DNA from 4 places in the Oleiphilus sp. HI0079 genome. Region 3 is predicted to be linked to each of the others. Evidence: predicted binding sites of a transcription regulator. Region 3 holds the regulator's gene; each other region holds the start of a gene.

What was found. The regulator sigma-54, encoded in region 3, starts transcription at its own class of promoters, with help from an activator protein. The targets are predictions, from matches to a motif close to TGGCACNNNNNTTGCTNT.
Region 1: the regulator sigma-54 is predicted to act here: its motif matches at 2,092-2,109, upstream of A3750_RS20400 (BON domain-containing protein).
Region 2: the regulator sigma-54 is predicted to act here: its motif matches at 3,412-3,429, upstream of glnA (glutamate--ammonia ligase).
Region 4: the regulator sigma-54 is predicted to act here: its motif matches at 5,043-5,060, upstream of A3750_RS26955 (pilin).

The regions. Positions count from the first base shown of each region.
Region 1 covers NZ_LWFT01001150.1:21,208-28,757, reverse strand. The annotation lists gene A3750_RS20410 (amidoligase family protein) at 44-1,057, opposite strand; gene A3750_RS20405 (hypothetical protein) at 1,181-1,414, opposite strand; gene A3750_RS20400 (BON domain-containing protein) at 1,475-2,041, opposite strand; gene A3750_RS20395 (hypothetical protein) at 2,221-3,588, opposite strand; gene A3750_RS20390 (sigma-54-dependent Fis family transcriptional regulator) at 3,665-5,011, opposite strand; gene A3750_RS20385 (mechanosensitive ion channel family protein) at 5,082-5,786, opposite strand; partial or broken gene A3750_RS27380 (hypothetical protein) at 5,875-6,003, opposite strand; gene A3750_RS20380 (GGDEF domain-containing protein) at 6,250-7,155, opposite strand; gene A3750_RS20375 (alpha/beta fold hydrolase) at 7,152-7,550, opposite strand, start outside.
Region 2 covers NZ_LWFT01001338.1:465-8,014, reverse strand. The annotation lists gene dtd (D-aminoacyl-tRNA deacylase) at 811-1,248, opposite strand; gene typA (translational GTPase TypA) at 1,360-3,165, opposite strand; gene glnA (glutamate--ammonia ligase) at 3,692-5,098, shown strand; gene A3750_RS23120 (Ig-like domain-containing protein) at 5,205-5,756, shown strand; gene glnL (nitrogen regulation protein NR(II)) at 6,064-7,134, shown strand; partial or broken gene A3750_RS23110 (sigma 54-interacting transcriptional regulator) at 7,137-7,550, shown strand, end outside.
Region 3 covers NZ_LWFT01001228.1:757-7,539, reverse strand. The annotation lists partial or broken gene A3750_RS21755 (RNase adapter RapZ) at 1-73, opposite strand, end outside; gene ptsN (PTS IIA-like nitrogen regulatory protein PtsN) at 106-567, opposite strand; gene hpf (ribosome hibernation-promoting factor, HPF/YfiA family) at 592-894, opposite strand; gene A3750_RS21740 (RNA polymerase factor sigma-54) at 971-2,485, opposite strand; gene lptB (LPS export ABC transporter ATP-binding protein) at 2,668-3,393, opposite strand; gene lptA (lipopolysaccharide transport periplasmic protein LptA) at 3,397-3,972, opposite strand; gene lptC (LPS export ABC transporter periplasmic protein LptC) at 3,959-4,531, opposite strand; gene A3750_RS21720 (HAD family hydrolase) at 4,540-5,082, opposite strand; gene A3750_RS21715 (KpsF/GutQ family sugar-phosphate isomerase) at 5,079-6,041, opposite strand; gene A3750_RS21710 (calcium/sodium antiporter) at 6,038-6,783, opposite strand, start outside.
Region 4 covers NZ_LWFT01001006.1:4,389-11,938, forward strand. The annotation lists gene yacG (DNA gyrase inhibitor YacG) at 1-111, opposite strand, end outside; gene coaE (dephospho-CoA kinase) at 108-710, opposite strand; gene A3750_RS18280 (A24 family peptidase) at 793-1,650, opposite strand; gene A3750_RS18285 (type II secretion system F family protein) at 1,747-2,964, opposite strand; gene pilB (type IV-A pilus assembly ATPase PilB) at 2,967-4,676, opposite strand; gene A3750_RS26955 (pilin) at 5,197-5,649, shown strand; gene A3750_RS18300 (O-antigen ligase) at 5,999-7,072, shown strand; gene A3750_RS18305 (ComEA family DNA-binding protein) at 7,223-7,534, opposite strand.

The sequences.
Region 1 (7,550 bases), on a different contig from region 3:
AAAGAATGGGGTCACGCGATTGAGTGTTCTTTGCGATGGCGTACTAAGCCGGATCGATTTTCTCAAGCTGGTCGTCGATCTGTTCACTCCATTTATTTGAGAACCGATGGCTTAAATTCTGCATTGACTCGAGATACTCCGCGGCAAGCTCGGGCAACGATTTGTGATTTGCGAGTGATTCAACCTGAAGCCAGTTTTGCCATACAGTCCAAAGCTCCCAACTAGGCTCGTCGATTTCACAGTTTGGCAGACGATAGTGCAGTGTTGGGCGCGCTTTAACACGCGAGTCTTTCACTACCTCACGAACGCGTTGTTCATCGATGTGCGCAAAAAGTGGCAGCATATCGAGTGAGCGATTACGGGTCGGGTTGTACTCTAGATAGTCGTCAATAAGCTGATCCATTGTCGGCTTATAGTCTGGTGCGAGCACTTTTTGAATGTATTCCGTTTTGAACGGCGCAATGTACGGCGTGATGCGGCGCATCAAATCCACATTTTCTTTTTCGACTAGCCAATCGTGCATCACAATATAGGCTTGCAGATAACGCAGGATCGTCTCGGCTTCAAGCGAGGGTAGTTCTGGATTTAGATGCACGCCAAACGCATAGCGCAGTGACTCTTTCGTACCCTCTGCGCCGGCCTTTCTCAACTCTGGAAAAATAGGATTGAGGATCGAAAGCTCCTTCATCTTAATAGGGTCTGTCACGATCTCCCAAGGAACGAAAAGCTCCGCTGAGTTTGTTAAGGCATCTGTGTACAGATCGATCACCTTCATGCGTAGATCTTTTCCTGATTCGTCTTCTTCGACTTCAATTTGCTCGCCATGCTTTTTCAGTAGTTCTGCATCGAGTTCGATACGAAAATTACCCAAGCGCGAATCCTTTAAGTGATAAACAAACGGACTTTCAATTTCTTCGACGCCGCCAAATCGCAACTGTAACAAGTGTACGATCTTGTCTGGCGACAAGCCTGCAAGCTCTACCTCAACGCCTACTCGGCGTAGATCATCGTCTTCGGTACGTTTGTATTCGGGTGTCCACTGATGTTGCTGAGTCATGATAAGTACCTCTGATTGGTTTAGTCGTTCGCAGGAAACAGGTTGGTGTAAGGGCTGGTGAAGGGCAGGTGAAGGGCGGAGAACCCCATGCAGGCGATTCTCCGCGATACCTTCGCTGAGCCTTTAAGCGTCAGCCATTTCTTCTATTTGAGATTTTGCAGCAGAGATTTTTCGCTTCAGCTGCTCCACCTTTTCCTCTATTTTTTCCTTACTGTCTTCAAAAAGCGCTTCTCTAGAGTCCGCAGCTTTGTGCTCTGCGTACTCTTTTTTGAGCTTCGCTTTTTGTTCATCGAGTTGCTTCTCCCAAGACTCAATTTGATCATGAAGCGTATTTTTTAGTTTCTCTGTCATAGACATGCTGTTTCTCCTGATTACTGATATTGGATTTTTCTCTTTTATAAACACGACAGCGGCGGTTTAACTTTCGACTTCAAGTTTGCTCTCAACCTTCTCGACGCCAGAGGTATTGTTGGCGATTGCTATAGCGAGATCGGCTTCCGCCTGCGTTGGCACTGAGCCACTCAAAATGACCACGCCATCTTCCGTTTCGATATCGATGTTTTTGCTTGTTACTTCGTTTTCAAGCAACAATTTCATCGCCAGCACAGCGTCGACACGCGCATCCACCAGCTGTTCATCAATGGGTGCTTCTGCAGAGCCTTGCGCGACTGTTAAGTTATTTTCAACCTCAGTGACACCTTCAACGCTTGCGGCAATTTCCTCTGCCAAACGCTGATCCAGCTCATTGTCCACTCGACCAGTCAGAAATGCGGTGGTGCCGACAACGGTGGTGTCGATCTCAAAGTTATTCAGGTTTTTGTCCAGCATTAAGGCCATTTCTACTTTTCCATCAAGCCAAGCTGAATTGAGCTTACCTTCCATCTCGTGTGCATATCCTTGGCCCGCTAATGCTGAACCGGAAACGGTTGCTGTAACAGCCGTTGAAAGAATGGCCGAGGCTAGAAATGATTTATTGAAGTTCATACTGTGCTCCCTGTTAAAAATGGTGTTCAACGCTAAGCGTCAATGAATAGGTTGCAGGGGTCGTGCCAGAATATAAAGCATATAAAAATCAATGGTTTATATGTTTATTGGTTATTTGGAGGGTACTTTGATGGGCGAAATTTACCGATCGTTTGAAAAAAGTTCAGGGAGGGAGAGCGTTAGATACGCTTTAACGTCAAGCCTAGTACGGTCGCGATAAGCGCACTGATGGTGAATACGATAAACAGCGCAAGTAACGAGCTCTGTGCCAGAACCGCAGAGGCAAGGCCAAATAGCAGTAACAGTGCGCCAATACAGGTATTACTGATGGCGACATAATCTGTACGCTTTTCATTACTGTTTTGCTGGTCATCGGCCAGATCGACCACAAACGTTTTGCGACCCAGGCGAACACCATTGTGCGTCAGGCTTAACAGCGCATACATCAGCAACCAAGCCCAAGTAGGAGGCGAAAGCACGTCACTGAGTCCCGCGGTAGCGAATGCGCATAAAACGCAACTTAAAAGCGCTGAACTAATGAGCACCATACGACTGTTCTTATCAGATGCTGTGCCCCAAAAGCGACTACTTACAAGACTGCTGGAGCCTTCGATGATTACCAGTAGCGCAAAGACGGCGATGGTTGAGGTTGAATCCTGTTGCGATGAAGACAGAGAGAGCATTGCGATGTAAGGCATCGCAAGTGCAGAGACCATCATAAAAGCTCGGGTGATTACAAAGCGCGCAAAGTGCGTGTCATTCATCAAGAGACGCCAAGCGGGAGGCGACTGATCTGGAGTTGAGCCGGAAGAGGAGTCTGGACTCTTGTTTTGCCATTGTACAGATAAGTAGCTAACGGCGGCTAACGCGAAGAAGAGGCTTGCCGCGCCCAATAGGCTACCCAAAATCCAATGATGTTCCGCCAAACCCTGACTCACCACCGCGCCTGAATCAACGGATTGGTTGGTTGAGGCGGCTGAAGCGGAACTTGGTTCTGTGTTCAGTAGACGGTTTGTATAAATGTATAAACAAATGCCATAGGCGACGCTGATGGCACCTGCGATTGTTCCAGCAGTGCCGAGTAAGCCGCCGCGCTTGGATTTTCGAACGGTCGCACCGAGTACCGTTTTTGAGCTAAGCGAGCACAAGCTTCGCGCCAAGCTGAATAATAGTAAGGCGATCAGAATGGCAAGGCCGCCAATCCAGCCTTCGAGATTTAAAAACGCCACCAGCATCGCAGCAAGAGATAAGGCTTGAGCAAGCGCGCCAAACGCGTAAATAGTTTGAGGCTTCTTTTGTCGGTTGACGCGTTCGGTCAGAAAAACCTGTGGCAACATCGAGAAAGCTTCACGAATAGGTGAGATCAACCCAACAAAAAAAGTCGGTGCAGCAATCGCATGAAACAACGCTGGAAGAACGACCTTGGTATTTGAGAGGGCATCCCCAAGCTTGCTAAACAACGAGCCACAAATCTGAACGCGGCGGTTATGCTGTTCTTGGCCGGAGCTTGTTGAGGCGGCTTTGTTATTTGATGGCTGTGCAGGCATGCGTGACAGTGTTCGATCTCTTGACGATTAGCTTAATAACAACGGTTCTGTTCTTGGTTTGAGCGAGCGTCTGGACTCAGTTATCACTCTCGCTTTGGTACTTGTCGAGTTTGTTGTAAAGCGTTTTAACGCTAATGCCCAATTGATCGGCGGTTTCTGTTTTATTGCCCTCGTTTTCTTCCAACGTTTTCTCAATGGCAGCTTGTTCGATTTCTTCTAGTGGCACGCCTGTTGGTATGCCCTGGACGCCAACCTCCTCATTGGTTTCTGTCTCTGAGGCGAGTATCAGAATGTTCTCGCGAGTAATCGCGTCTTCCGCCAGAATAAACGCGCGTTCAATACAGTGGCGCAGCTCTCTGACATTCCCCGGCCAGTGGTGTTCGGCAATTAAATCTAAGGCGGCCTGTTCGATTTGAATGTGTTGTTCATGCACCTGATTCAAATACGCGACAAAGTGCTTAGCGAGGCCTGTTACATCCTCACCACGCTCATTCAGCGCGGGAACGGTGAGAGGGAACTGCGCAAGACGAAAGTATAAATCCTCTCGGAGAAAGCCGTTCTCCATTGCGTCAAATGGATCGCGATTGGTGGCTGCAATAATACGGGCCGATGTCTTGAGTGTTCGCTCGCTACCGACAGGTTTGAATTCACTTTGTTCCAGAACACGCAGTAATTTTACTTGCTGCTCGATCGGCATTTCGGTGACCTCATCCAAAAAGACGGTGCCGTTGCCTGCCTGTTCAAAAACGCCTTTGTGATCGCTTGTTGCGCCAGTAAACGCGCCTTTCTTATGGCCAAATAGTTGTGAATCAATCAGTTCTGGGCTCAATGCGCCGCAGTTAATTGCGACCATCGGCTCGTCGGAGCGCGGGCTCATGGCGTGAATGGTATTCGCGACCAGCTCCTTGCCCGTTCCACTTTCGCCAATGACCAATACGTTGGCATCGGTGCCTGCGACACGTCGGATGGCCCGATACAGTTTTCGCATGGATTTATGCGAACCTACTAATTGACCAAATTGATCAAGGTCGCTAGTTAAAGCCTGTGTTTTTTGTCGCGTACGCTGCTCATGGTCTTCAAGCAAGTCCTCTAACGCTTCGTTGATAGCGGTTTCATTGAACGGTGTTCGAAAGTGATATCCGCCACCTTTGGCCATCAGTGTATCGAGTGCGGGATTTGGATTGCCATCGCTGAAGAACATGAAGTCGACATTATCCAAAGACTCCACTTGAGATAACTCTCTTGCTGTCACGGCATCCATATCAATGATTGCGATATTTGCCTCCAGCTCAATGCACTCTTCGAGCCAAAAACCAAGCTCACTTCCACTTGTGATAATGCAGCGTTTCATTGCGGGAAGCTGCATCAATAGCGTTTGCAGATCGCTATTGCTGACGTGGATAAAAGTGCGGGCTTGGCTCATATAGCATCTCTTAAAAAATGAGTAGATTCGGTTTTCGATCAATGTACCTGTGGTGTGCGTTCAGCACAAACTAGGCTTGGCTTTTTTTCTTGAATTGTATAACGCTTTCATCCAAGGCTTGACCTGCTTTTACAGCAAAATCGAGCGTTCGGATTGGAAATGGAATCGAAATGCCTTCTTCGTTTAGAGCTGAATGAATGGCAGCGACGGCTTCATGCATTTTTCTCAGGTAATCTCCGTCTGGGTAATGAATCCAAAAGCGCGCCACCAAGTCGATACTAGAATCTCCAAACCCCGCTGCATAACAAGAGGTTTCGTCCTGGCGAATCACACCGTTAAGGGTGTTGAGCTTGTTTGTAATCGCCTTACTTGCTGCATCAATGTCATCAGAGTATGAGATGCCAACAGGCACATCAATGCGACGCTCACCCGAGTAAGAATAGTTTGTTAGCACATTACGAAATAGATGCTTGTTTGGCACGATTTCAAGCTGCCCGGAGAAGGTCTCGATGATGGTGTTGCGAAAGTTGAGGTACTTCACTGTTCCAAAGACTTCAGAGGTTTGAATGATGTCACCAGGGCGAAATGGCTTGCGGATGCCCATTGCAACACCGGCAATAAAGTTCTCGGTAATGTCTTGGAAAGCGAAACCTAGCGCCAGGCCGACAATACCAGCACCCGCAAGGAGTGAAGTGACGGTCCCTTTCAACCCTAAAAAATCCAGTGCAATAAAACACCCAAGACCGATGATGATAATGCGCATAATCGTCAGCATTAAATCTGCAACCTGATGAGACTCCATCCCTTTGTAGAAAACTTTTTCTCAGAACCATCGCGACGATTTTTGCGGTGATAAAAAAAACAACAAGAATAACAAGCGCGACAATGAAATTGGGGATATGGGTCAGGGTCGTTTCAAGCCATCCGTAGAGTTTTTCATCGATCAACTCTTCAATGCGTTGCAGCGTTGCATCATTTATCGCGTTGTCCATAGCTTCATCCTTCATTCGAAAATACCCCATGACTGAAGCGAATACCGTACCGTTCTTTATAAGTCGTTGAGTTTAATCGCTTATTCGGATTATCGGCCCTGCGTGGCCTCGCGCTGTCTCTTAAATAACAGGCCGCTTTTTACATGGGTATGAAATTTTTTCAGGGTGCGTGTTTGAAGGAAGTGCTTGCCGGAACGCAAAGAAAACGAGAGCCAAGGTGCTGGTCTGTTCGTTGAGTGTTATGGACTAAGCTTGGCTCGCTTGCTCGAAAAACGTTGTTCTGTTTCGACCGTTCGCTTTGGCCTGGTAAAGGGCTTGATCTGCCTGCTTGATGAGTATGTCGAGCACATTTGGCTGGTCGATTTGATCTTCAGTTAACTGAGCTACACCAATGCTGACGGTGTACAAGGGGCCTTCGTTAGTGCTTGCCTTGATGCGCTGATGCAGTCTGTCGCAATACGCAGATGTTTGCTCTCTGTCTGAATTAAAGAGCACGACCAAAAACTCTTCACCACCCCAGCGGGCAACAACGTCACTTTGGCGGCTAGATGACTGAAGTATGCTTGAATTTCTGGTCAAGACTTCGTCACCTTTGTCATGGCCATACTGGTCATTCAGTTTTTTGAAATGGTCAATATCGACGACGAGAAAGGCCATCGGTATGAACTTTCTGCGCACTTGAGTGAGCAGTTTCTGAATATCGGATTGAGCTGCCCTGCGATTCAGCAGATTAGTGAGTGGATCAACGCGGGTAAGTTCTATTAGCTCTTCGGTACTTTGCTCTAGTTCTTTTTGGGTTGCCAGTAACTCTTCGTACAAAAGGTCGCGCTTCTCTGCCGAGAACAGTGACCAGTACAAATAGCGACCTTTCAATTGGATATTGGCGATCACAGGTATTCTTTGTTGATGCGAATCTTTCAGCGTTATCTGAACCTCAATGCATGATTGCGCATCGATGACGGTCGGTCGGATATAACTCTCTAAGAAGATGAGCGACGCTTTCGTCAAAATATCTTTCAGGTTGCTGTCTATGAGACTGTCTTTGGGGATCTCCAAGAGCGTTTCGGAATACGCGTTGCCCTCTAAAATACGGTTTGTATCGAGATCCGTTACTAAAAGCAGACAAGGAAAAAGGTCGAGATTCCAATTCACAAAACGAACTTCATTAACTGCTGAGCGACAATCTCGGGTTTTGTCATGTGCAAGCAATGCCCTTGCGCCTTGATCACGGAAAGCATCGAGTTGGGCATATGTCGCTGCATGTAGCTGCCAATATCAATGGATGCGAGAGAATCCTCGGAGCTTTGGAGTATTAAGGAAGGGTGCACGACGTGCGAAAGCGCGCCCCGGTAGTCCGAAAAGAATGTTGCTTGCGCAAATGGTTTTGCGTACTTGGGATCGGTTGAGCAGAAACTGGATTCAAGCTCGTTGACGAGCGTTGTATCGTTGTCCTGCCCCATGACCAGCGGAGCAAGATAATTCGCCCAGCGGATGTAGTTTTTGTCCATCAGGTTAATGAGCTCCTCGAGATCCTCCTTCTCAAACCC
Region 2 (7,550 bases), on a different contig from region 3:
ACCAATGTCATGAACTGCAATCGATTTAAACAAAGTTAAATCAGGATGTAGAACATGCTTTTGGTTCGACCAAAGTTATCTTAAGCCAAAGTTCAATCAATGCGCACGTTACAGCTTAGTTAGGAAAGTGACGCAAGTGTTCAATATTTTGATCACCAAAACCACCCGTACTTTGTTTCACTTTGTACAACTTCAACGACAAATGTAAAACAACCTTCAAAGCAAGAAACGCCTATTGAGCAAAACTTCTCCACTCAGGACACTCCCTTTACCAGCCCAAGTAACTTAGCTAAAACCGTGCCAACCGCGCGATGCCCACCTTGCCGAAAATGGTGAATATTACTTTATTAACAATAGTTTAAGCGAGCTACTTAAAGCCAGCCCTTAGTTTCGGTTTAGTACACGATATTGAATTACGCAACTTTTTGGTGCGAATACATAGAAAATAGGCAAAATCCGCCCCATCTGCGAAGACCAAGCCCTATTACAGTATGAACAGGTAGTAATAGAGCCCAGCCTAAGTGAACCAAATTAGCTCTCAAACGGCCGAAAAACGTATATTTTAAGAAAATAGATGCGCTTTGTAGGGGAGGCGCCATGGCTTACGGCGTAGCGAGGCCTTGAAAACAGCTACAAGAGCCTTTGCACAAAGCACCAAAATACAACACCAGCACTAATGCTGCTCTCAAATAATGCACAACTCACTTAATAGCGCCTAGACTAAAGTCTAAGCAGTAACAGACGCTTTCAGGCGACAATGAGGGATGAAGACCCTACAAAAACAGAAACTGATTGCACTCTAAAGACAAGCTAAAGCTCAAACATAAAGGTAACAGGGCCATCGTTAAGCAAGCTCACTTTCATATCTGCCCCAAACCTTCCAGTTGCCACTCGATCATGTGCCTTCTGAGCCTTTTCGACAAAACAGTCATAGATTGATCTGCCATGCTCTGGACTCGCCGCACTTGAAAAGCTCGGTTTCGTTCCCTTTTTTGTATCGGCTGCAAGCGTAAACTGTGAAACAACCAATAAGCCTCCCTGAACGTCTTGCAGGCTTCGTCCCATGCGACCATTTTCGTCTTCAAAGATACGATACTTTAGAATTTTAGTGAGCATGCGATCGACCAGCACAGTATCGTCATGCTTCTCGACCCCGATAAAAAGCAGGATGCCCTGATCTATCTCACCAACTAGCTCACCACCCACAACAACTGAAGCGCTCTTTACACGCTGTATAAGTGCTTTCATTACTTATTGCTCTCCACGCTTTCCGGCACTATTGTTGGCAATCTTCATCACAAAAAAAGGCCGAAGTAACATATACTCCGGCCTTTTTGATTCAGAAGTTAAACCTAAGTTTTATTTGGCGCGCTTACGCTCATTCTCTGTAAGAAGCTTCTTACGCAAGCGAATACTTTGAGGCGTTACTTCTACAAGCTCATCGTCTTCAATAAACTCGAGCGCTTGCTCAAGCGTGTGAATGATTGGTGGCACTAGGGTCAACGCTTCATCCGTACCGGATGCTCGCACGTTGGTTAGCTGCTTACCTTTCGTCGGATTTACAGCCAAGTCATTCGAGCGGGAGTGAATACCAATAATCTGGCCTTCATACACGTCCTGCGCATGGCCGAGGAACAAGCGACCGCGACTCTGCAAGTTAAACAAAGAATAAGCCGCCGTCTTTCCTTTCAGCATACTCACCAATACGCCGTTCTGACGCTTGGCAACTTCGCCGACTTTAACTGGGCCATAGTGATCAAACACACTAGTCATTATGCCTGAGCCAGAAGTCATAGTTAGGAAGGCACCACGGAAACCGATCAGACCTCTTGAAGGAATGGTGAATTCTAAACGAACTCGACCCTTACCATCTGGCTCCATGTTGGTCATTTCAGCCTTACGCAGACCAAGCTCTTCCATCACCGCACCTTGATGAGGCTCTTCTACATCAATCACTACATGCTCATATGGCTCTTGAATTTCGCCATCAATTTCGCGCTGCACTACCTCAGGACGAGAAACACCCATCTCAAAGCCTTCGCGACGCATGGTTTCAATGAGCACTGAAAGGTGCAACTCACCACGACCAGAAACCACAAACTTATCAGGCGTATCACCAGCTGCAACACGAAGCGCCACGTTATGGATCAATTCCTGATCTAGGCGATCCTTAATGTTCCGCGTGGTAACAAACTTACCTTCAAGGCCTGCAAACGGAGAATCGTTAACAATAAAGGTCATGCTAACCGTTGGCTCATCAACAGAAAGCGCCGGCAAAGCTTCGACACACTCAGGGTCGCAGAGCGTATCCGAGATACCTAGCCCGTCAATACCATTAATACAAACGATATCTCCGGCACTCGCAAGCTGGGTTTCTACCTGCTCAAGACCGAGGTAACCTTTTACATTCAGAACCTTACCTTTGCGCTCTTTACCTTCTGCATCAACAATAATCACTTGTTGATTTGGCGACAACGTACCGCGCGTAATTCGACCCACTCCAATAACGCCGACATAGCTGTCATACGCTAGCGCAGAAACCTGCATTTGAAATTTCCCATCTGGGTCAACGTCTGGTGCCGGCACCTTCTCAACGATCATCTCGTAGAGCGGCGTCATATCGTCAGCCATATCTTCAGGATCAAGGCCGGCAATGCCATTAATCGCTGATGCGTAGATCACTGGAAAATCCAACTGCTCGTCCGTCGCACCGAGACTATCGAACAAATCAAAAACTTGATCCATAACCCAATCAGGACGCGCACCAGGGCGGTCAACTTTGTTGATAACAACAATTGGCTTAAGACCTTTCTCAAATGCTTTAGAAGTCACAAAGCGCGTTTGCGGCATAGGACCATCAACAGCATCAACAAGTAGACAAACAGAATCTACCATCGACAATACGCGCTCTACTTCTCCACCAAAGTCGGCGTGTCCGGGCGTATCTACAATGTTGATTCGGTAGTCGTTCCATTTGATCGCGGTATTTTTCGCAAGAATGGTAATGCCACGCTCTTTCTCCTGATCGTTGGAGTCCATGATGCGTTCGGCACCCTCATCCTTACGATCCAAAGTTCCAGACTGGCTTAGAAGCTTATCAACCAAGGTCGTCTTACCATGGTCAACGTGCGCGATAATCGCGATATTACGTAGGTTCTCAATCACTGTAGCATTACTCAAACATTGTAGGAGGCGTTAAAAAGGACGCGGATTATACAGAAAGCGAACGCAGATAAATACAAGGTGCACATTTATTTGCAATCATGCCTTTGACTGCAAACAGAGTCAGCCGCCCCATAATGGATCAGACAAAGAATTATTGCACCAACATGGGTCACTCAGACCAAGAGTTAAAACCTCAGTTTTTTATAGGTCGTTGTTTATCCTGCAGAAAACACTAAAAGCCCGAACTGGCAAGAACCTTGCTTTCTAAGTGAACCAAAAGTGGGCAGAACGCCTGCAGGCCTATGAAAGCGATAAGGGAGCATGCTATTCTGCTCGCCCATTTATAGGTTATCAGCGCCAAGAGCGAGTGGAGCATGAGACATGCTGCAGTCCTGGGGCTTATAAATCGTCAGACTTTCGGAAATAACAACGCAGCGCGCGAAGATTTAGCCGAAACCTGAAATAAACAAGAACTGCTTATCTCTTCGGTAGCCGTTCAGTAACATCCGTAATATGGAGTAATAAAATGTCAGAGAACACTCTGGGTCTCATCAAAGAGAACGAAGTTAGATGGGTAGACCTTCGCTTCACAGATACACGCGGTAAAGAGCAACACGTTAGCATTCCATCTACAGAAGTTGACGAAGACTTCTTTGAAGAAGGCAAAATGTTTGACGGCTCATCAATTGCTGGCTGGAAGGGCATCAACGAGTCAGACATGATCCTTATGCCTGACGACACTACTTCGGTTCTTGATCCTTTCACTGAAGAAACCACACTCATTTTGCGTTGCGACGTTGTTGAGCCATCAACAATGCAAGGTTACGAGCGTGACCCACGCTCTGTTGCGAAACGTGCAGAAGAGTACTTGAAGTCTACAGGCATCGCAGACAGCGCCTTGTTTGGTCCAGAGCCAGAATTCTTCGTATTTGACGATGTTAAGTGGAAAGCTGATATTAGCGGCGCAATGTACCAAATCAGCTCTGAAGAAGCTGCATGGAGCGACCACGCAGAATTCGAAGGCGGCAACATCGGTCACCGTCCAGGCGTTAAAGGCGGTTACTTCCCAGTACCACCAGTTGATTCTTTGCATGACCTACGTGGCGCCATGTGTGCTGCAATGGAAGCAATGGGTCTTGTGATCGAAGTACACCATCACGAAGTGGGTACTGCTGGTCAGTGTGAAATCGGTGTTGGTGCAAACACGCTTGTTAAGAAAGCGGACGAAGTACAAATCCTTAAGTACTGCGTACATAACGTTGCACACGCATACGGCAAAACAGCGACATTCATGCCGAAGCCTCTAGTTGGTGACAACGGTTCTGGCATGCACGTTCACATGTCTCTTGCTAAAGATGGCAGCAACCTATTTGCTGGTGACGGCTACGCTGGCCTATCTGATGAGTGCTTGTACTACATCGGCGGTATCATCAAGCACGCTCGTGCAATCAACGCATTCACGAACTCATCAACCAACTCTTACAAGCGTTTGGTACCAGGCTTCGAAGCTCCAGTTATGCTTGCATACTCTGCACGTAACCGTTCAGCGTCTATCCGTATTCCATTCGTTAACTCGCCTAAAGCGCGTCGTATGGAAGCTCGCTTCCCTGACCCATCTGCAAACCCTTACCTAGCGTTTGCTGCATTGATGATGGCAGGCCTTGACGGCATCCAGAACAAGATCCACCCTGGCGACCCAGCGGATAAAGACTTGTACGATCTACCTGCAGAAGAAGCACTTGCTATCCCAACTGTTGCAGAAACATTTGATGTAGCACTTGCAGCTCTAAAGGAAGACAACGAGTTCCTTACTAAAGGCGGCGTGTTCACAAAAGACATGATCGATGCCTATATCGAACTTAAGAACGAAGAAGTTGAGACTTTGAACATGACAACTCACCCAGTTGAGTTCCAAATGTACTACTCAGTATAAGCTTCGCCTTATATGGAAAGCCCGGTGCTCGGATAGAGCACCGGGCTTTTTTGTTTCTAAACTGCGTGCTAGGCTAGAGCTAAATGGACTGAAGGAACCTCCTGATATGACCCTCAAACGCGCTATTTGCAGCACTCCCCTTGTCGCATTAACCCTGTTACTTCTATCTCAGCCAAGCTTAAGTGCAACGAAGGTGTATAAGAAAGTAATGCCTGATGGCAGCATTAGCTATTCAGACGAAGCTCAGGACGACGCGGAAGTCCTAAACGTCGAGCCTGTCCCAACAGTACCAGCATTTAAAGCACCGCCGAGTGAGGCAAAGCCAGAGGTAGAAGCAGAAGAAAAACCCAAGAATTTTTATGCCTCTTTAACCATCCTAAGCCCCGAAAATGACACGGCCTTTAATTCCGGTTCGGGGACTGTTGAGGTCAAAATCAAGAACAACCCATCTCTCATTCGGGGTCACAAATATAAAATATTCTTAGGCAACCAACTGCTATCAGAACAAACTGAGAATTCTTACGTGACGAGCAATGTAGACCGCGGCACGCATCAGCTTTCCGTTCACATCGTTGATCAGGCGGGCCGGATTCTAAAAAGCGCAACAAACACTTTCACGCTCCATCGACCCGTTATTCGCAAACAACCCAGACAGTGATTGCACTTAGCCTGATTTGCTCGCCACTCGACCGTAAATCAGGCTCTACAACTAGACACACTGCATCCATCCAACCCTCCCGACTCATTTCCGGCGCACCATTTTCGTGCAACCTCACAATGTTCTATGTATGCTTTTCTGCACCCATATCGCGCAGAACACCAACGAAAACGTAAAAACCATTATCTTTCAATACCTTAGATAACATCTGGCAACCTACACAATATATGGTTTGAATCTTGCAGATGGTCTCAGGTGGTGCAAGCGCACATTTTTAATCAGCGACAAACTCAACGAAACAGGCAGAATGAACAACCCGCAAAAAGCATCTTTTATCTTAGAAAATTTATCGACCGCTGTTTTTGTGCTGTCTGACGAGTTGCGCGTAATCGAATACAACCCAGCTGCAGAGATGCTTCTCCAGCTGAGCCAAAAACGTATTATAAACGCCCGATTTGAAGAGCTTTTCAATGTATTTCAAGACAAATTGCAACAGGAAATGCAGGATATCTTGATCAGTGGGCATACATATACCCAACGGGAATGCGAGCTCGGGTTGTTTAATGGCGACAATATTCTTGTCGACCTCACTGTGTCAGCCATGACCTATGAAGGCCAAGTTTCGCTGCTAATTGAGGCGCAAACGAAAGATCGGCTGATGCGGATCAGTCGTGAAGAACAATTACATGAGAACCAAGAAACCGCAAAAATTCTAATTCGGGGTTTGGCACACGAGATAAAAAACCCTTTGGGTGGCATCCGGGGTGCTGCACAACTACTCGCATCTGAGCTGGATGAGGAACAGAGCGAATACACGCAAGTTATTATCGATGAGACAGATAGGCTGCGCTCACTTGTTGATCGCCTACTTGGAACGCACAAAGCGTTGAATCTGGCTGAGATCAACATTCACGAAATTCTTGAACGGGTTTGCGCATTAATCCTAGCAGAGTCTGGAAAATCCATTCGCATCGTTAAAGACTATGACCCAAGCATTCCCGAAATTTTGGGCGACAAGAGCCAACTTATACAAGGTTTTCTCAATATCGCGAAGAACGCGCTGCAAGCCTTAGAAAAGCAGGCGCAAGCTGGTGAAGACGCCTCTATCACCATTCGTACCAGAACCTTAAGGCAATTTACGATTGGTCAAACGCGGCATCGATTGGTTGCCAGAATCGAGCTGATCGACAACGGGCCAGGCATAGACAAAAACTTCATTCAAAACATCTTCTACCCGATGATCAGTGGCCGCGCAGAGGGCACGGGTCTCGGCCTTTCAATTACACAAAGTATTTTTACCAAACACCACGGTTTAGTTGAGTGTGAGAGCCAGCCAGGCCATACCAGCTTTATCGTTTATCTACCCTTGGAGTTATAAGGATGAGCACGCAACCATTAGTATGGATTATTGATGATGACCGATCGATTCGCTGGGTACTTGAGAAAGCACTTCAGAAAGAAGATTTTGCGATCCGCTCATTTGAGAATGCCGACGGCGTCCTCGAGAGCCTCGAGCGTGAATCACCAGATGCAGTAATAAGTGATATCCGCATGCCGGGAATTGACGGTTTGGAATTACTAGGCCAGATCCACAAGCAAGACCCAGATATCCCGGTCATTATCATGACGGCGCATTCCGATCTTGACAGCGCTGTCACGTCTTATCAAAGCGGCGCGTTTGAATATCTCCCGAAACCCTTTGATCTCGAAGATGCCGTATCACTCTCTAAGCGTGCGATTGCCCACTCTCAAGAACAGCGCGCTAAAAACAACGACGTCTCGGCAACCAAAGTC
Region 3 (6,783 bases):
CAAGGTCTTCAAGCACGTGGAGTGCGGTGCTTTTGCCTGAGCCAGACCTACCGCTGATAATAACGAGCTTCATAGCATCTCCACGTTCAATGTAATATTTTTTCCTTAGGAAGTCATGAGTGAATAGAGTGCGGTGTCATTATCGGCTTCCCGAAGCTGGTTGCAAAACTCTGTATCGTTAAAGCGCTCTGCAATTTGGCTAAGCAACTCTAGGTGTTCGCTGCTGGCTTCTTTAGGTACGATTAAGACAAACAGTAAGTCGACAGGAAGGTTGTCGATTGCGTCGAAGGCAACCTGTTCTTTTAGAACAAACAGGGCACCAATAACCTGTGTACATTCACCCATACGGCTGTGAGGTATTGCGATACCTTGGCCTATTCCCGTGCTGCCAAGACGCTCTCGTGCGACGAGATTCTCAAACAGGCTGTGTTCGGGTAGGTCGGGTATCTTCGTCGCGATTGTCTCTGCTACATGCTCAAGCACTTTTTTCTTGCTTGAGCCAGGGAAGCCCGTTTGGGTCAGCCCTGGCAGCAGGATAGAGTCAATCGTTATCGAACTCTCGTTCATACTTTATCCAATATTTCTGGGTTTCTAGGCTGCACCGTGAGAGCGCGACACCTGTTTCTCTTTGAGTTTGAGTATTTGTCTATCGAGTTTATCAATAAGCTTGTCGATAGAGGCGTACATGTCTTCGTCCTCAGCTGTTGCGTGAACATCTGTTCCATAAACATGTAAGGTGGCTTCGGCGATCTGTCTCAGCTTTTCTACAGATAGGGTGACTTGCACATTCGTGATACCGTCCACGTGACGCTCGAGTTTCTCTAGCTTTTCGGTTACGTAGTTCTTCATTGACTCAGTGAGTTCAACGTGGTGACCGGCGATATTTACTTGCATAGTTATCTCCTCGTAGATTTTGTTAGCGTAGACGCTAACGGTCTGCTTCTAAATCACAAAACGCTTAATTCGCTTTTTACATCAAGCGTTTCCTTTCATTAGAAGGTGGAATAGACATCGCTTCTCGATATTTCGCTATCGTACGTCTAGCAACGTTAATTCCTTGATCTTTCAGTACTTCTGCAATCTTACTGTCGCTTAGCGGCTTCTTTGGATTTTCAGCGGCAATCAGCTTTTTAATGATGGCTCGGATGGCAGTCGAAGAACACTCGCCGCCAGAGGCAGTGCCAACATGGCTTGAGAAAAAGTACTTTAACTCAAAAATGCCGCGTGGCGTATGCATGTACTTCTGTGTTGTTACGCGCGAAATCGTAGATTCGTGCATGTCGACCGCTTGCGCAATATCGTGAAGAATTAATGGTTTCATTGCTTCTTCACCATAGTCTAGAAAACCCTGTTGGTGCGCAACAATCTTGCTTGCGACTTTGAGTAAGGTTTCATTCCGGCTTTGCAGGCTTTTGATGAACCACTTTGCTTCCTGCAATTGGTCTTTCATGAAGTTGTTGTCGGCGCTGTTGTCTGCACGTTTGATGAAGCCAGCATAGCCGCTATTCACTCGAATTTTAGGAGCGATCTCCGGGTTGAGCTCTACTTTCCAGCGGCCCTTTTCTTTTTTAACAATGACGTCTGGAACGACGTATTCTGGTTCGTTCTGGATAATCGCTTCACCGGGACGCGGGTTGAGAGATTGAATGAGCTTTAATACGTCGATCAGGTCGTCTTCTTTCAGGCGACTGCGTCGAATCAGTTGTGCGTAGTCGCGACTACCAAGTAAATTTATATAGTGACTAACGACTAGCTTTGCCTGGGGAAGCCACTTTGTTTCTGGATCTAGTTGGCGCAGCTGAAGTAGCAAGCATTCTTGGAGATCTTTCGCAGCCACGCCGGCTGGATCGAAGTGTTGCACCCGCTTTAATACTGCAGCAACTTCATCGAGTTCAACGGGATCTTCGTCTTCTTCGTTGAAGAGGCCTTGATGTATATCTTCAATATCGCTTCTTAGGTAGCCATCAACATCGATCGAGTCAATGATGCTTTCTGCTATAAAGCGGTCTCTATCTGAGAAAGGTGTTAAGTTGAGCTGCCAAAGGAGGTGATCGTTGAGTGTTTCGGTTGGCGAATTACGACTCTCAAAGTCGCTTTCCATCTCATCTGAACCAGAGCCAGATCCTGAGCTTGCTGGCCCCGAAGACTGATAAACATCTTCCCAGGCAGTATCAACAGGTAAGTCATTTGGAATCGAGTCACTAAATTCTTCACGCTCGCTGTCGTGTAGCTCTTTCGCTTCGACTTGTTGATTGCCCTCGGGTTCGCTTGACTGTTGATTGACGTTGCTCGACTGTTCATCGCTTGATGAATTGCTAGAGTCACCGCCATCTTCCATCAGTTCGAGCATTGGATTGGATTCAAGCGCTTCTTGTATTTCAGCTTGAAGATCCAATGTCGATAATTGCAGCAGTTTTATGGCTTGCTGCAATTGTGGGGTCATCGTGAGATGTTGCCCCATTTTGAGTTGTAGGGATGCCTTCATTACCATTTGTCGGTCATCCTAGCTTCTTGTAATGCTGGTCATTGTGGACTGTCGTCTCTTTATGCTGCCCAAAGGAGCTAGCTCGTTTTTCTATTTTAAGAACTTCCGAGGAGAAATTGAACGAGTTTTTCACTCTCATATATAAACCTTTTTTCACTGGAAATTGCACAATGAATTTGGTTCTAAATTGTAAACTCGTCGCCGAGGTAAACTTCTCGGACTTTTTCGTTTTTGAGAACGTCCTCGGGAGAGCCTGATGCGATAATGTGTCCATTCCCTACAATATAGGCTTGCTCGCAGATGTCTAGCGTCTCGCGCACATTGTGGTCAGTAATCAATACGCCAATATTTCGATCTCTCACCTGGCGAACAATATGTTTGATGTCGCTGACTGAAATCGGATCAACGCCTGCGAATGGTTCATCCAATAAAATAAAGTCTGGTTCCATTGCAAGGGCTCTGGCTATCTCAACTCGTCGGCGCTCGCCGCCTGATAAAGCCATGCCGTGGCTTTCTCGAATATGTTGAATGTGGAATTCTTCGAGTAGTTGATTGGCTTTGTCTTCACGCTGTTTGTTGTTTAAATCTTTTCGCGTTTGCAGAATTCCTAGGATGTTTTCATACACAGTCAGTTTGCGAAAAATTGAGGCCTCTTGGGGGAGGTAGCCAATGCCCGCTTTTGCGCGGCCATGCATAGGAAGGCTGCTTATGTCTTTATCGTCAATTAATATGTTGCCCTTGTCTTGAGGGACTAAGCCGACAATCATATAGAAACAGGTTGTTTTGCCTGCGCCATTCGGACCGAGAAGACCAACAATTTGCCCAGATTGAATCTCAAGTGAAACATCGATAACTACTTGGCGTTTTTTGTAGCTTTTGGCGAGGTTCTTTGCCTGAAGGGTTTTCATGCGCTAGAGCTTGTCCTCATTTGTACTTGTTTCCGCTTCGTTTGAAGGGTTCTGTATGTCTTCCGTTGGCGTAGTCGGTTGGTTAGGGAAGTACTGAATTTTAACGCGTGTTCCCGTGCTTTCGTCGCCTTTGGCTCTAATTGCTTTTCGCATAATGTCATATTCAATTCGATCACCCGAAAACGAGTTCGTCGTTTGTGCAAGCTTCGCATCGCCACTAAATATAAGAACGGCTTCTTCGGCTTTGTAAGTGATTTGCTCAGCCTGCCCGGTGGTTGCGTCGTCACTGCCCGGGTCTTGTTGGTTGAATGTCGCAGGAGAGCCGATGGCGACTATTTGCGTGACGCTGCGGTCTTTTGCGAAGACAGTAATGTTGTCAGCGGTAAGCTTTGTACTGCCTTGTTTTATAAGTACGTTGCCGCGGTATGTTGAAAGACCTTGCGAATCGTCAATTGTTGCGCTGTCGGATTCGATCTCAATGGGTTGGTTTCTATCAACGTCTATGGCATGACTCTGCGCGGGAAAAAGGGCAAGGCATGCTAGAAAACCGATCAGCGCATTCAAGCTATTTCTGGGCATTGTAAGTGCCTCGAACGCGCTGCGGTAGCTCAATTTTTCTATCATTTAGTGATGCCTTAAGGCCTGACGAGGTCAGCGTATTATGATTTTGGGTTATCTTAACCTTGCCGGGAGTCGATATAAAGTCATTCACCGTGTCGATGCGAAGATCCTCTGTTTCGAATGTAATGAGATCGTTAGTTTCTCCAACGCGAGACATCAGTACCTCGTTTTGCAAGGTTAGCATTCCGGTGTCTGTTCGATATTGTCCATCTTTTGCGTCTAAGCGAAATTGTTCGCCTGTTTCATTAACATAGTCGATCAGTGGGCGTTCAGTTTCAATAAGGTTTTCGCTTTCGTAATAGTATGATCGCTGCGTTTTGATGAGCAGTTGCAGCTCGCCTTCCTCATTAAACTCTTTTAGTTCGGTGCCTTCGGCAAAGGCGCTTGGTTTTCGTGTAGTGTCTTCCTGAATCAATGACGTCTTTTGTTCCAGTTGATTCGCGTAGTAGATGCTGACCCCAAAGACGGCCACTATGAGAGGTATAACAAAACGAGATCTGGGCTTAAGCCGTGCCATGACAGTGCCTACTTCTCTAAGAAGTGTTGATGGATGCCATCTAGCAGATCTTTGGCGTCGAGAATTAAATCGCAAACTTCCCGAACTGCGCCTTCACCACCTTTTGTATTCGTGCAGTAGTCGGCGTGCTGGCGAACGAATGGGTGGCCGTTTGGTACGGAAAAACCTAGCCCGCTAGCTTGCATTGCAGATAGATCTGGCAGGTCATCGCCCATATAGGCGCATTGCTCCCACTCTAATGAAAGTGCTTGGCGAACGCTATCAAGAGCGACGCGCTTGTCTTCTCTGCCTTGGATCAAGTGTTCGACGCCTAGGTCTCGGGCGCGACGCGCAACCAGGGGTGAGTTGCGGCCTGTGATTATGGCGACATTGATACCATTCTGTTGCAGGAGTTTTATGCCGTGCCCATCTAGAGTGCAAAAAGCTTTCAGCTCATCTCCCTGTGCTGAAAAGATGATGCGACCATCGCTGAGCACTCCGTCTACATCTAGTCCAAGAAGTGCTATGTTTTTTGCCTTTGAACGCGTTTGTTCATCGAGCTGCTTGCTCATACAACACCTGCTTTTAGTAAATCATGCATATGAATTACACCGACTAGGGTTCTGTCAGGCTCGGTAACCAGCAGACCTGTGATTTTATATTCTTCCATTACATGCAGGGCTTCGGCTGCCAGCGCATCTTTGTTAATGGTTTTGCAATTTTTGGTCATAATGCTGCCGATGTCGGTTTGATGTAGGTCTACCTGTTCGTCAAAGGCGCGGCGTAAGTCTCCATCAGTGAACAAACCTTCTACTTTGTTGTCGTTATCGACAATGGCAGTCAGCCCAAACCCCTTACGTGAAATCTCAAATAAGCCTTCTGATAAGGAGGATGAGGGCGGTACGCTTGGCACTCTATCGCCGATATGCATGATTTGCTCGACGGTTAGGAGGAGCTTTCTTCCTAGGCTCCCACCAGGGTGCGAAAAGGCAAAGTCTTCTTCAGAAAATCCGCGTGCTTCAAGTAGTGCAACTGCAAGCGCATCGCCTAATGCTAAAGTCACTGTTGTGCTTGAGGTTGGGGCGAGACCAAGAGGGCAGGCTTCGGTTTCAATGCTGATGTCTAATGATACATCGCTTGCCTTGGCGAGTGTGGAGCTCTGCTTGCCGGTCATGCTAATTAGGGGGGCGCCCATGCGTTTGATCAAAGGCAAGATCGTTACAACTTCTTCAGTTTGGCCGGAGTTCGATATAGCGAGAACGACATCTTGCTGAGTAATCATTCCTAGGTCGCCATGACTTGCTTCGCCAGGATGGACAAAGAACGCTGGGGTGCCAGTACTGGCGAGTGTGGCGGCAATTTTATTAGCGATGTGACCAGACTTTCCCATGCCAGTCACGACAACGCGTCCCTTGCAGGAGAGCATGATTTCGCAAGCTTTCTCAAAATTGCTGTCTATTCGATCGAGCAGGGCATTTACTGCATTTCGCTCAATCTCAATGGTGCGCTTGCCTGATTCAATGTAATTCATGCTAGTGCTGTAACCGAGTCCTTGTAAAGAATAACTAGATAGACAATATAGCTGCATAAAAGCGTGATGCCGGCTATTTTACCAATTTGGTCGCGCTTACTCACATGATTTACTAGGCAAAGAATCGCAAGCCCAAATGTGAGTACAAGCATAAAGCCGTAATCCCGGAATAACGAGACCTGGTCAATGATTGGCGGCGATATAAAGGCGGGTATAGCCATGACGGCAAGTAGATTGAATAAGTTTGACCCTATTATATTTCCTAGCGCCAGATCATGGTGGCCTTTTAGTGCGCTTGCAATCGAGGCTGCCAGCTCTGGGAGGCTTGTGCCAATTGCGACAATTGTTAGCCCGATGATGAGATCGCTAACGCCGAGCTCGGTGGCGATGCCGCTCGCGCCCCAGACAAGCATTCTTGAGCTCAAGACCAAAGCAACAATGCTTCCAATAAGGTAAAGGTAAGCTTTTGCTTGAGGGATGTCGCTGGCTTCATCTATCTCTTCTGGAAGCTCTTCGGAAGATGAAGAAAGCTTGGCGAGCGCGATCAGGGATATGATGAGTAAGCCGGACAAAATCAAGCCGTCGTAAAAAACGATCGTGCCGTCGATTATAACGAGCGTCGCAAGGCTGGTAGCAATTAATAGAATAGGCAGTTCGACTCGAAGTATGCCAAGCTTAATCGGAATCGCTGAAACGAGCGTAGTTAGTCCAAGAACTAATGCAATGTTCGCAATGTTGGAGC
Region 4 (7,550 bases), on a different contig from region 3:
AAGGTCTATTTGCTTACAGCGCTCACCACAAAACGGACGATAGCTATTTTCTTCAATCCACTGGACTGGCTCGGCACAATTTGGGCAATTAACGATTAATGGATTTTTCATTTTGGATGTTGACAGAGCTCAAGATAGTAACGGTGTTTCAATTCTACCATGTGCTGGAGGTGTGCTTCATTATCATCGTTGAGAATTATATCGTCAGCGTGTTTTTGTTTTGCCTCTCTTGGCATTTGCGCTGCAATAATTTTTTCAATGCTGTCAATACTGACGTTGTCGCGCTTGGTGGCTCGCTCAATCTGCAGCTCTTTTGGCGCATCAATCAGTAATGTTCTTGAGCAGAGCTTGTGCTGGTCGGTTTCGAATAAAAGCGGGGATACTAGGATTGCGTAAGGCGACTCTGCATTTGAAATCTGGCGGATAATCTCGGAGCGAATGATTGGGTGAAGTAGTGCTTCAAGCCAGCGCTTAGCATTCGTGTCGCTAAATATAATTGCCCTGAGCTTAGTGCGATCGAGTCCTCCGAACTCATTTAGAATATCCGCGCCGAATTGCTTAGCGATTGTCGCTAAAGCGGGCTTGCCTGGTTCAACGACTTCGCGAGCGACAAGGTCTGCGTCGACGACATGAATTCCAAGCTTCTCAAAGTGGGCGCTCGCAGCGCTTTTTCCGCTGCCAATTCCGCCAGTTAAACCGATTATTAGCATTGAATAGTTGCCATGCTTCGCTAAAGGGGTTTGTGAAAGTAGATGTCGATAGCGAGTCGCTGTAGGTTAAACATCATGCCCGTTACCCGAGCCAAACGCGCTTAATTTCGTTGCCCCAAACTAGTGCGACCCAACCTGCGACCGCTAAGTAGGGGCCAAACGGCATCGGTTTGTTTTTGTCTCGTCCTTGTATCAGCATCGCGCCTAGTCCATAAAGAGCTCCGACAACAGAAGACAGTAGTACAATGATGGGCAGCATCTCCCATCCGAGCCATGCGCCGAGTGCGGCGAGTAGTTTAAAGTCACCATAGCCCATTCCTTCTTTGCCAGTAAGTAACTTAAATAGCCAGTATATCGACCAAAGAACAAGGTAACCAAAAACCGCTCCAAAAAAAGCACTTTCGAAACTAGTAATCAGCTCGAAGTAGTTAACAATAAGGCCAAGCCACATCAAAGGTAGCGTTATGTTGTCTGGCAATAGCTGGGTATCTGCATCGATCATGGTCAGTGCAATAAGAGCCCAAGTAAACAGAAGTAAAGCAAGTCCGGCGTAAGATGCACCAAATGCGATGGCGATAGCCAAGCACATCAAGCCACTAGTGAGCTCGACAAGAGGGTAGCGAATGCTGATTCCCGTTTTGCAGCCGCTGCACTTTCCGCGAAGAAATAGGTAGCTGATGATGGGGATGTTTTCCCAAGCTCTTATCGCATGCCCGCATTTAGGGCAGGTTGAGTTTGGTGTTGAAAGGGTTAGGTTTTCAAGTTTTGGGGGCTCGAGTTCTAAAAACTCAGAAGCCTGTAACTTCCATTCCTGTTCAAGCATCTTTGGCAGGCGGTGTATAACCACATTTAGAAAACTGCCTACGAGTAGACCGAGGACTAGGAAACTGGAGTAGAGTAAAAAAGGGGTTTGGTTGAGAGTGGTAAAAAATTCTTGCATCGTTAGGTCAGTCGCTTGCCATATTCAAAGAGAAATTAATACTCATAATAAAAAAGGCAAAGCGCTTGCTTTGCCTTTTGATTACGCTCGAAGAGGTTAAACCACAGCGCCCATTTGGAATATAGGGAGGTACATCGCGATGATCAAGCCGCCGACTAGAACCCCAAGAACCGCCATAATCATAGGCTCCATAAGGGTGGTCATGTTGTCAACTAGATTGTCTACTTCTTCCTCAAAGTGCTCGGCCACTTTGTCGAGCATGCTGTCTAATGCACCGGACTCCTCACCAATCGCGACCATCTGAACGGCCATGGTTGGGAATACCTCTGTTTGCTTCATTGAGTACTGGAGCTGCGTTCCTGAGCTAACCTCATCACGAATTGTATGTACCGCGTTGCGGTGAACAACGTTTCCCGTAGCACCGGCTACTGAGTCAAGGGCGTCAACCAATGGGACACCCGCTGCGAATGTTGTCGAAAGTACTCGGGCAAACCGAGCAACCGCAGACTTGTCGATGATGTTGCCAACGATAGGAATTCTCAGCGTAAAACGATCAACGGCATCTTGAAAAGCTTGGCTTCGTAGCTTGGCCTGCTTAAATGCATACAAAAAGCCGCCGATTCCGGCGATGACGATTAACCACCATTCTTGCATCCACTCAGATATTCCAATCACGAACTGGGTGAAGATCGGAAGTTCGGCGCCAAATCCTCCAAAGAGAGCTTCAAACTGAGGCACCACTTTGATCAGCAAAATTACCGTTACGATGAATGCTACGACCACAACAGATATTGGGTAGGTCATGGCTTTTTTGACTTTTTTCTTAAGGGTTTCTGTTTTTTCCATGTAGGTCGCAACGCGGTCCAGCATGGTCTCGAGGGCACCTGATTGCTCGCCCGAGTTGACGAGGTTTACAAATAGATCATCAAAGTAAGCAGGATGCTTTTTTAATGCGCCTGCAAAGTTATTACCCGCAGCGACGTCATTCTTTATGTCGAGCACCAACTCCCTTAGAGTTGGGTTTTCAACCCCGTCTGCAACAATTTCAAAAGACTGTATTAGGGGGACGCCCGCTTTCATCATGGTCGCTAATTGGCGCACAAATATTGCGATATCAAACGGGGTGATTTTCTTTTTTCCTCCGCCGAAGCTGAAAGAAGGTTTGCGTATGCGCTTCGCATTAATGCCTTGCTTTCGAAGTTGGGCTTTTACGATTGCTTGAGTTTCACCACGCATTTCGCCTTTTACTTTATTGCCTTTGCGGTCGGTGCCTTCCCATTCAAAAGCGATAAGTTTTTTTGTGTTTTCTGCCATGATTATTCCTTCGTTACTCGCTGTACTTCTGCAAGGCTGGTAACGCCCTCAATTGCTTTTAATAATGCAGATTTTCTTAAATCGTTAAACCCTTCCTCATCAGCAGCTTTTGCGATCGCGAGCGAGTCGGCTTCCTGCATAATGAGTTGAGAAATGCTTGGTGTGATCTTGACCACTTCGTAGATACCTACTCTTCCTTTATAGCCGTTATTACACTTATCGCAGCCTTTCGGTTGATAGATTGTGATGCCGGCATCAATTTGATCTTGGGTAAAGCCTTCTTTGAGCAATGTTTCACCAGGTATGTCAATCGGCTCTTTACAGCTGCTGCAAAGGCGTCGTGCCAATCGCTGTGCAATAATAAGTGATACGGATGTTGCGATACTAAACGCCGGTACACCCATGTTGATTAGACGGGTCAGGGTCTCTGGTGCACTGTTAGTGTGCAAGGTTGACATGACCAAGTGACCGGTTTGCGCGGCTTTGATCGCGATAGAGGCGGTCTCTAAATCTCGAATCTCACCAACCATGACAATGTCAGGATCCTGTCGCAAAAAGGAACGAAGTGCTTCCGAGAAGTTAAGGCCGACTTTTGAATTTACGTTAACCTGATTAATACCCTCTAGGTTGATCTCAACAGGATCTTCCGCAGTTGATATATTTAGTTCTGGCGTATTTAGGATGTTCAAGCCGGTATAAAGTGAAACAGTTTTTCCCGATCCGGTAGGGCCGGTCACGAGGATCATACCTTGAGGTTGGTGCAATGCTTCGAGATAAAGTTCTTTCTGAAAGTCTTCATACCCAAGCGCGTCGATACCCATCTTCGCAGAGCTTGGATCGAGAATCCGCAGGACGATCTTTTCACCCCAAAGGGTGGGTAGGGTGTTGACCCGGAAGTCGATGGCCTTCGTTTTAGAGAGTTTCATCTTGATCCGGCCATCTTGCGGCATCCGCCTCTCGGATATGTCCATCTGTGACATGACTTTCAGGCGGGCTGCGATTTTCGGCGCAAGTTTAATGGATGGTTTAGATACTTCATGAAGAATGCCATCAGTACGATAACGAACTCGGTAAGTTTTTTCGTAGGGTTCAAAGTGAAGATCCGAGGCTCCTTGTTTAATCGCATCAAGCAGCATTTTGTTAACGTACTTAACGATCGGAGCGTCGTCGGCCTCGTTGCTGATAGCTTCATCTTCCTTATCTGATGAGCCGTCATCAATATCGATATCTAAATCGGCGTCATCCAGATCGCCCATCGAGTCGTCTTGAGATTCAAGGTACTTGTCGATAGCACTGATCAACTTGTCGTCTTCTACTAATACTGAGTCAACACTCATCCCTGTATGGAATTTAATCTCGTCTACGGCGTTAACGTTTGTTGGATCGGATACGGCGATAAAGAGTCGATTTCCACGCACGTATAGAGGTAGCGCGCGATGCTTGCGGATCAATTTTTCTTCAACGACTTTTTCGGGATACGAGACCTTGAGGAATGCGTTTAGATCAAGAACGGGTAAGCCGAATTCCTCTGCGGCACTAAAAGCGATCGCTTTCGAGTTCGCCAAGTTTTCTGAAACTAAGTGGGTGATCAGAGGTATGTTGTTTTCTATCGCATGCGATTGCGCCTTTAGAGCTGTGTCTTCATCAATAATATGATCAAGAACGAATTTTCGTGCTAGGCCAGTTAGATTGGTTGGCGTATTGGTAGCCATGCGTATGCGTTTCTCTTTGCTGCTTGTGTCTTATTTAAATCGCTGAATTTATATACAAATATAAGTTAGCTAAGTTGTTCTGCTTATAAATGCGAGCAATCGAACTTAACGCATCAGTATTTATATGCAGGAATTTAATTAAAAGTGTAGAGCAAGTTTCGGTTTTTAAAAGGAATTTTAAGGTAGGCGCGGTTTTCCTGTGGTTAAACCGATGCAATGTCGCTCGAAATAAACAGATAGTGACAAAATTTGACACTTTTGTATGTCCTTTGTAGGTAGCTGCGAGGAGTTAGCTCGTTCGAGTGAAAGCTATAAAAGCGAGGTAAGTCATTGTTGAATAAGCAAAACAAATTATTTTCTTGCGCTTGGCACGACCTCTGCTAGTGTTAGGTTAGACGCGCTTAACAAAGCTCACGTTCAAAGATGAGCTCACTTAGCGAAACGTCGGAGGCAGTTTTCTTCGACACAAAAGTTAAGCAAAGCGAGCGGTCTTTATATTTAATCAGCGGAGATTTAAAGAATGAAAAACATGCACTCTATGAAGAAAGCAGCACAACAAGGTTTTACCCTTATTGAATTGATGATCGTAGTTGCGATTATCGGTATTTTGGCAGCAGTCGCGATTCCTGCGTATCAGGATTACACTATTCGTTCACAAACAACTGCGGCGCTTGCGGAAATCACTCCTTTGCGAACGCAGTTCGAAGTTATCGCAAACCAAGGCGAAGCTGTGTCACTTGACCCAGCTGATATTGGCTACATTGGCTCAGCTGGCACGTCTTACTGCACGCTAGCTGTAACTCAGCCAACAGCAACGGTTGAAGGACAGATTACGTGTACTCTTCAGAACGTGAACGTTTCGATTCTTGGCCAGACGATTACGCTTAACCGAAGTATTGATGGTGACTGGCGTTGTACTATCCCTGCCGCAATGGATGCTAAGTACCGTCCAGGTGAGTGTACAGAAAGTTAATCCGATCTAAAGGATTAGAAAAGGGCCCTGACGGGCCCTTTTTTTTAGAGTAGTTATTATGATTCTCCAAAAAGCGATCTTCGTTTTAAGCTTTATCGCCTTTTTATTCTTATCATTATCTCAGTTCTTTTTCAGTATCTCTGATTCTTTTTATGATAGTCAGCGTTTAGCACAAGCGATGTTACTCTGCTGTGTCGGGGTTTTGTTTTGTTTTAGTGCTAGATCGTTTGAACAATTTACTAGAGCCGATTCGCCTCTGTTGTTGCCCCGAATATTTTCTATGATGGCGTTAGTGATTGGCTTTGGGTGCATATCCGCAGTGTTAAGTTCGGATATAGTGAACTCGCTAATGTATGTCACGTTGTTCGCTCTGCTTTTCGTCACCTGTCTATATTTGGCCGTTTTTTTGGATGCGGGTGTTACGTCATTAGTGCTGTGCTTGGTAGTTGTGTTTCATTCTGGTGTTATCATTTATTCAACCTTGTTTCTTGGTTTTGCGGTGTTTCAGGGAGACAGTATTAAAGCGTCGATCGTCTATTTTGGCTTCGACAACATCCGCTTTTTTAATCAGGCGCAGGTTTTCGTTCTCCCTCTGTTAAGTTATTTGTTGACCGTAAAGCGCATAGCCGTTGCCGCACACTTAATTTTGTTCGCAAATCTGATGTTAATGTTCGTTGGTGGTGGTCTTGGTATCGCATTGTGCTGGTCGTTAATGCTGTTCGCGCTGCTCTTTTTTAATAGAAGACTTCTTGTCGGTCTGTTAGTGCATACGTTAGTTGCGTTTGTATCTGCGTATGGGCTGCTTAATGGCTTTCAGCTTGACGAGGCTTCATCTGTGTCTGCCCAGTATTTGAGTGATGGGGGAAGGCTTCCGATATGGTTATCGGTTATTGATCATTTGCAGTGGCGTCATTTGCTTCTAGGCATTGGTCCTGGCCTATATTCAGATCTATCGGGTGTCAGTAGTGTAGGTCATCCTCATAATTTCTTGCTCGAAATGCTATATGAGTGGGGAGCAGTTGCCGTTGCCATCGCTCTGCTGATGGTTGGCTGGACAATGCGTTTGTACTTTGTTCATGTGTATCGTGTCGGTTTTTACTCGCGTAGCGATGCGTTTTTCTTATCCTGGTTGGCGGGATTACTTTATTCTTTAGTATCTGGTGTTCTTGTGATGCCAGTTCCGCAAACCCTAGTATTTGTTTGTTGGGGTATCGTGCTCGGTTCTATCCATCGCGCTCAAGGCAGTAATGACGAGAGTAAAATAGTTTATGGCCTTTCAAACTGTTTGGGGATTAAGGTGTCGGTGCTGTTGTTAAGTTTGATCTATGCTGGAATGGTTGGTTTAAGCGTTGCTGCAATGACCGGTGAAGACGCCTCAACTCAAGGGCCTCGACTATGGCTTGATGGTGATAGATACCTTTGATCCCCCCCCCAAAAAAAAAGTTTTTAATAGTTAGGTTATTTGTTCTCAAAGCGTGTTTTGAGTATTTGTTTCGATGGGGTAGAACAGCCAAGCCTCCGGAAATTCTGTAGAGCTTGGCTGTTTATATCTATTACGTTTTGGGTTTAGCCCTTATTTTACAACAACCATTCCCGCATTCTTCTCTAGGGTACTTTTGCCGATACCTTTGACCTCAGCCAGCTCCTCAATATCATGGAATGGGCCATAGGTTTCGCGGTAATTGATAATTGCCTGCGCTTTTTTCATACCTACTCCTTTTAAGGTCGAAGCAATTGCCTCAGCATCTGCTGTATTGATGTTGACCTGTTGTGCGGAGGCGATGGCGGGCTCTGGCTCGTTGGCATGCGTGAGAGATGCCTGCATAAATAACACTGCAAACACGGCTGCGAAAACGAGAGAAACAAAAGATTTTATATTGAACATATACTGCTCCTTGTAA